2 regions of the Streptomyces callyspongiae genome follow, and region 1 is predicted to be linked to the other one. Evidence: predicted binding sites of a transcription regulator. Region 1 holds the regulator's gene; the other holds the start of a gene.
What was found. Region 1 encodes HspR, which represses chaperone genes until heat shock. Its sites were predicted from a motif close to TTGAGNNNNNNNNNCTCAA; they were not measured.
Positions count from the first base shown of each region.

Region 2: clpB (ATP-dependent chaperone ClpB) is a predicted target of HspR. The motif match lies at 1,516-1,534, and genes of this name have one in related genera.

Region 1 is NZ_JBJZOM010000001.1:117,287-120,689, reverse strand. Features, by position in the region: gene grpE (nucleotide exchange factor GrpE) at 1-147, shown strand, start outside; gene dnaJ (molecular chaperone DnaJ) at 187-1,377, shown strand; gene ACL06G_RS00585 (heat shock protein transcriptional repressor HspR) at 1,379-1,852, shown strand; gene ACL06G_RS00580 (helix-turn-helix domain-containing protein) at 2,094-2,702, shown strand; gene ACL06G_RS00575 (MFS transporter) at 2,819-3,403, shown strand, end outside.
Region 2 is NZ_JBJZOM010000001.1:361,865-365,267, forward strand. Features, by position in the region: gene ACL06G_RS01765 (M43 family zinc metalloprotease) at 1-714, opposite strand, end outside; gene ACL06G_RS01770 (pyridoxamine 5'-phosphate oxidase family protein) at 1,045-1,440, opposite strand; gene clpB (ATP-dependent chaperone ClpB) at 1,611-3,403, shown strand, end outside.

The DNA of each region.
Region 1 (3,403 bases):
CAGATCCTTCAGCCGGGGTATCGCATCGGCGAACGCACCATCCGCCCCGCGCGGGTGGGTGTCGCCGAACCGCAGCCCGGCGCCCAGGGTTCCGAGGACGACGGGTCCGCGGACGGCGAGGACAGCGGTGGTCCCGACGAGGGCTGACGCGCAGTACGGGAACGCAGGAGAGGAGGGACGTCGGGGATGAGTACCAAGGACTTCATCGAGAAGGACTACTACAAGGTCCTCGGCGTCCCGAAGGACGCCACCGAGGCCGAGATCAAGAAGGCGTACCGGAAGCTCGCCCGGGAGAACCACCCGGACGCCAACCGGGGTGACGCCGCCGCGGAGGAGCGGTTCAAGGACGCCTCGGAGGCCTACGACGTCCTGGGTGACGCCAAGCGGCGCAAGGAGTACGACGAGGCGCGTGCCCTCTTCGGGAACGGCGGCGGATTCCGCCCCGGTCCGGGAGCGGGCGGCGGTTCGTTCAACTTCGACCTCGGCGACCTCTTCGGTGGCACGCAGGGCGGGCCGGCCGGCGCCGGCGGGCCCGGCGGGTTCGGCGGTGGCCTGGGCGACGTCTTCGGCGGTCTGTTCAACCGGGGCGGCGGTGCCGGTACGCGCACCCAGCCGCGCCGGGGGCAGGACGTCGAGTCCGAGGTGACGCTCAGCTTCACCGAGGCCGTCGACGGCGCGACGGTGCCGCTGCGGATGTCTTCCTCGGCGGCCTGCAAGGCCTGTTCGGGCACCGGCGACAAGCACGGCTCCCCGCAGGTGTGCCCCACCTGCGTGGGCACCGGCCAGGTCAGCCGGGGCGGCGGGGGCGGATTCTCGCTCACCGACCCCTGCGTCGACTGCAAGGGGCGGGGCCTCATCGCGCAGGACCCGTGCGACACCTGCAAGGGCAGTGGACGGGCCACGTCCTCGCGCACCATGCAGGTCCGCATCCCGGCCGGTGTCACCGACGGGCAGCGCATCCGGCTGCGCGGCAAGGGCGCTCCCGGCGAGCGGGGCGGTCCCCACGGCGACCTGTACGTGGTGGTGCACGTCGACAAGCATCCCGTGTTCGGGCGCCGCGGCGACAACCTGACGGTCACCGTGCCGGTCACCTTCACGGAGGCCGCGCTCGGCGGGGAGATCAAGGTGCCGACCCTCGGTGGGCCCCCGGTCACCCTGAAACTGCCGCCGGGCACGCCGAGCGGACGGACGATGCGGGCCCGGGGCAAGGGCACCACCCGCAAGGACGGCACCCGCGGCGACCTGCTGGTCACCGTGGAGATTTCGGTGCCGCGGGAGCTCGACGAGAAGGCGCGGGACATCCTGGAGTCCTTCCGGGACGCGACCGCGGACGAGGACCCCAGGGCAGCGCTGTTCAAGGCAGCGAAGGGAGACTGAAATGCCCGGCCGAGACCGCGACAGCCGGCGTTTCGGGGGCCGCCAGCCGTACGAGCTGACGGACGACTCCCCCGTGTACGTCATCTCGGTCGCCGCCCAGTTGTCGGGGCTGCACCCGCAGACCCTGCGGCAGTACGACCGTCTCGGGCTGGTCTCTCCCGACCGGACCGCCGGTCGCGGGCGGCGCTACTCGGCCCGGGACATCGAACTCCTCCGCCAGGTGCAGCAGCTGAGCCAGGACGAAGGCATCAACCTGGCCGGGATCAAGCGGATCATCGAGCTGGAGAACCAGGTCACCGCGCTGCAGTCGCGCGTGGCCGAGCTCCAGCAGGCCGTCGAGGGCGCGGCGGTGGCGATGCGTCAGCGCGAGCAGCAGGTGCACGCCTCGTACCGCCGCGATCTCGTCCCCTACAGCGACATGCACCAGTCGAGTGCGCTGGTCGTCTGGCGCCCCGGAAGGGGCCGCCGGAGCTGACCGGACCGGAAGCTACCGCCGGAGGCCCCGGCCGCTCTGCCACGCAGAGCGGCCGGGGCCTCCGGCATGTCGCGGTGGCGGGCCCGGCCGCCGCTGGGGGCGCGCCTCCCGAGAGGTGGATTTTTGGTTACCGTGCGGTAGGGCTTGTTTTCGACAGAATGAAAGTCTTCACTATGGCGACAACAGCCCCGGTTGCTCGTCCGGTCGGGGAAGGTCTCCATCCGGAAGCGGGTGACAGTCGGTGAGCACCATCAGCTCCACAGCGCCGAACGGCGGTCCCGACGTGGACGCCCTCGTCGCGACGGTCGGGGTCCAGATCCGGGCGCTGCGCAAGCAGTCCGGGCTGACGCTCGACGACCTGAGCCGGACCTCGGGTGTGAGCACAGGGCTCATCAGCCAGGTGGAACGCGGCAAGGGCAACCCGTCCTTCGCCACGCTGGTGCAACTCGCCCACGGACTCGACATCCCTGTGGGCCGGCTGTTCCACCTCAGCGAGCAGATCAGCCCGGTGGTGCGCCGCTCCGAGCGGCGCAACCTGGACTTCCACGGCGTCCAGGGGCCGCAGGACGCCCGCTACGAACTGCTCACCCCGACCGTCACCGGGGCGCTGGAGGTCCTCTGGGTGGAGACCCAGCCGGGCCACGACACCAGCGACACCCCTTTCCGGCACAACGGCGAGGAGTTCGGCCTCGTCCTCTCCGGCGTGAAGGACGTCTATCTGGACGGCGTCCGGCACCGCCTGGAGGCCGGTGACTCCATCACCTACCCCAGCAGCACACCCCACTGGTACGCCAACCCCGGCGATCAGCCCTCCGTCTCGGTCTGGGTGATCACGCCGCCCAGCTGGTAGGCGCCGACAGCCTCCCGGCCCGCACTCCCGTCCCCTCTCCGGCGCACCGGCCCGCAGGTCGGTGTGCAGACCCAGCACGGCCGAAAACCGTGCCTTCCCCTTGCGAGGTGCCCCGCATGGCATCAGTCATCGAAAGAGAAACCAGCGACGAACCACGCATCTCCCGGCGCCGCGCCCTGGTCGCACTCGGCGGCGGCAACGCCGTCGAGTGGTACGACTGGATGGTCTACGGCCTGCTCGCGGCCTACATCGGCCCCCAGTTCTTCCCCTCGGGCGACGCGGTCGCCGACACGATGTCCGCACTCGCCGTCTTCGCCGTCGGGTTCGCGGCCCGGCCGCTCGGCGCCGTCGTGTTCGGCACGCTCGCCGACCGGATCGGCCGACGCCTCGTGATGCTGCTCTCCGTCGGCACCATGGTCTTCAGCACCGCGGTGATCGCGGTCCTTCCCACGCACGCCTCCCTCGGTATCTGGGCCGGAGCCGTCCTGCTGCTCTGCCGCATCCTCCAGGGCCTGTCGACCGGCATCGAAGCCCCCCTCAACTCGGCGTACATCGTGGAGATGGCCCCCGAAGGCCAGACCGCACGGTTCGGCGGCATCGTCAGCGTGTACGTCCAGGCCGGCATCATCGGCGCCTCCCTGGTCTGCTTCCTGACCAGTGCCGCTGTCGGCGCCGAGGCCATGGCCGCCTGGGGCTGGCGG
Region 2 (3,403 bases), 240 kb from region 1:
CATCTCCGGGCTCGAGGAGTAGGACGACGGGAAGGTCGCCCAGCCGAGGAGGCCGCCGCCGAGGTCGGCGGTGTAGACGTTCAGCGCGTTCGAGCCGCCCTGGCGGAGGCTGCTCTTCATGGCCGCTTCCTCGGAGCTGTCCGGCTGGATGCCGTTGTACCAGGAGGCGTTGTCGGTGTAGGTGGTGCCGGCGAGCGAGAAGCTGTAGTTCGTCGCGGCGTTGCCCGAGCCGACGCCGCCGTAGGCGTCGTTGAGGACGTTCATCTGGGCGTTGATGTCGCTCGAGCTGAGCTGGCCGGCGGCCCCGTCGTGGATGACGTGGAAGTAGACCGGGATCGTGACCGCGGCGTCGAGCGAGCCGCCGGGCTTGCCCTTGCCGTTCCCCTGCAGCTTGCCGTCGGCACGCAGCTTCGCCAGCTTGCCCTCGAGGGCCTTCTCCATGGCGGCGGCCTGCTTCTGGCTCACCGCGTTGGGCTCCTTCGCGGTGGCGGAGAGGCCGTGCGGCCGCGCGACGCGGGCGGCGGAGGGTGCGTTGCCGTGGCCCTCGGCCTGCTCGCACAGCCGGTCGGCGGAGGCGGAGGCGGAGGTCGTCGGCGCTTCGGCGGCGGAACCCGTCGGCGCGGAGACGGGGGTGAGGGCGAGAGCTCCGGCTACCGCGGCGATGCCGAGGACCCGGTTGCGGGGGGATGAGGTTATTCGTCTGAATCGGCGCACGTGCGCTCCTCCCGGGACCAGAGCGAGGGATTTCCTCGCTTCCGCGCCGCACACTAGGGCGCACCGGCGAGGACGAGGCAGATCCGATCAAGCCCAAAGATTCGGCGGAACGTTTCGGTCACCGGAGGTTTGCCTTCCGGATGCCTGCGACGGGGTGCGGCGCAAATCCGGCAGAGGTTACTTCGAGTCATGCGTTCTGCCGGATTCATGGCGGTGCAGGGCGCGGAGGAGGGCCCGGGGGAGGAGTCGCGGCTGTTCCGAAACGGTCGAATCCGGTCGTCGGAATTCGGCCGGTAATCGTCTTGCGGCGTGTTTCCGTCGGTCGTCCGGTCAGTAGCGGCCCATGGTGCGGTCCACGGCGATCTCGAGCAGTACCCGTTCCGGGTTGGGCCGCGGGCGCCGTCCGTAGCGGCTCTCGTGGCGCTCCTCCGCGTCGGCGATCAGCGCGGGGTCGGTGCGGACGACCGCGCGCCCCTCCAGCGTGGCCCACCGCGCCCGGTCCAGTTGGCACAGTGCGACGCGGGTTCCCTCCGGCCCGGCGGCCGCGACGTTGCGCGCCTTGCGACTGCCTCCCCGGGTGACCACGCGCGCGGTGTGCGTCGCCGGGTCGTAGGTCGCGCAGACGGGTACCACGTGCGGCGTGCCGTCCGGCCGGAAGGTGGTCAGGGTGGAGTAGAGGCGCTCGCGCCAGAACGCATGGAAGGTGGGGTCGTCGTGGAGGGGCATGGCCCGACGGTAACCCGGGCGAGAACCCGCGCGCGGTCCACCGCGTCGCCGACTCCCTCCAGGTACTCCATATAGTTGAGCGAGAGTGACTCAAGTTGTTGTAGGGTGGATGCGGCAAGAAGCACCGCACGTCACAGCACGGGAGCCGACCGAAGGAGGCGCAGACGAGCGTGGACGCCGAGCTGACCAACAGGAGCCGGGACGCGATCAGCGCGGCCAGCGACCGGGCCGTGACCGACGGGCACCCCGACATCACCCCGGCGCACCTGCTCCTGGCCCTGCTCGAGGGCGAGGACAACGAGAACATCCAGGACCTCGTCGCCGCGGTCGACGCCGACCAGGCCGCGCTCCGCTCCGGCGCCGAACGCGAACTCGCGGGACTGCCGAGAGTCCAGGGGTCCACCGTCTCCCGCCCGGAGGCCGACCGCGCCCTGCTCGGTGTGATCGCCGACGCGGCGCAGCGCGCGAAGGAGCTGGGCGACGACTTCGTCTCCACCGAGCACTTGCTGATCGGCGTCGCCGCACGCGGCGGGCGCACCGCCGAGCTGATGGCCGGGCAGGGCGCAACCGACAAGAAGCTGCTCGCGGCGTTCGAGGAGTCCCGCGGCGGCCGGCGGGTCACCACGCCCGACCCCGAGGGCACGTACAAGGCGCTGGAGAAGTTCGGCACCGACTTCACCGCCGCTGCCCGCGAGGGGCGGCTGGACCCGGTCATCGGCCGGGACCAGGAGATCCGCCGGGTCGTGCAGGTGCTCTCCCGGCGCACCAAGAACAACCCGGTGCTGATCGGCGAACCGGGCGTCGGCAAGACCGCCGTCGTGGAGGGCCTCGCGCAGCGCATCGTGAAGGGCGACGTGCCCGAGTCCCTGCGCGACAAGCGGCTGGTCGCCCTCGACCTGGGAGCCATGGTCGCCGGGGCCAAGTACCGCGGCGAGTTCGAGGAGCGGCTGAAGACGGTGCTCGCCGAGATCAAGTCCAGCGACGGGCAGATCATCACCTTCATCGACGAGCTGCACACCGTCGTCGGCGCGGGCGCGGGCGGCGACTCCGCGATGGACGCCGGCAACATGCTCAAGCCGATGCTGGCCCGGGGCGAGCTGCGGATGGTCGGCGCGACGACGCTCGACGAGTACCGCGAGCGGATCGAGAAGGACGCCGCCCTGGAACGCCGCTTCCAGCAGGTGCTGGTCGCCGAGCCGACGGTGGAGGACTCCATCGCGATCCTGCGCGGACTCAAGGGGCGCTACGAGGCCCACCACAAGGTGCAGATCGCGGACGGTGCGCTGGTGGCCGCCGCCACGCTCTCCGACCGCTACATCACCTCGCGGTTCCTGCCGGACAAGGCGATCGACCTGGTCGACGAGGCCGCGTCCCGGCTGCGCATGGAGATCGACTCCTCCCCGGTCGAGATCGACGAGCTGCAGCGGGCCGTCGATCGGCTGCGTATGGAGGAGCTGGCCCTCGCCAACGAGACCGACCCCGGCTCCGTGGAGCGCCTGGAGCGGCTCCGTCGTGAACTGGCCGACAAGGAGGAGGAGCTGCGCGGCCTCACCGCCCGCTGGGAGAAGGAGAAGCAGGGCCTCAACCGCGTCGGTGAGCTGAAGGAGCGCCTGGACGAGGCCCGCGGCCGGGCAGAGCGCGCCCAGCGGGACGGCGACTTCGCCGCCGCCTCGCAGCTGCTCTACGGCGACATCCCCGCTCTGGAACAGGAGTTGGAGGAGGCCAGCGAGGCCGAGGAGGCCGCCGGCAAGGAGGGTCCGGGCAAGGACACCATGGTCAAGGAGGAGGTCGGTCCCGACGACATCGCCGACGTCGTCGCCTCCTGGACCGGCATTCCCGCGGGCCGGCTGCTGGAGGGCGAGACCCAGAAACTGCTGCGCATGGAGGACGAGCTGGGCCGTCGCCTGATCGGGCAGACCGAGGCGGTGCGGGCCGTGTCCGACGCGGTCCGCCGGACCCGGGC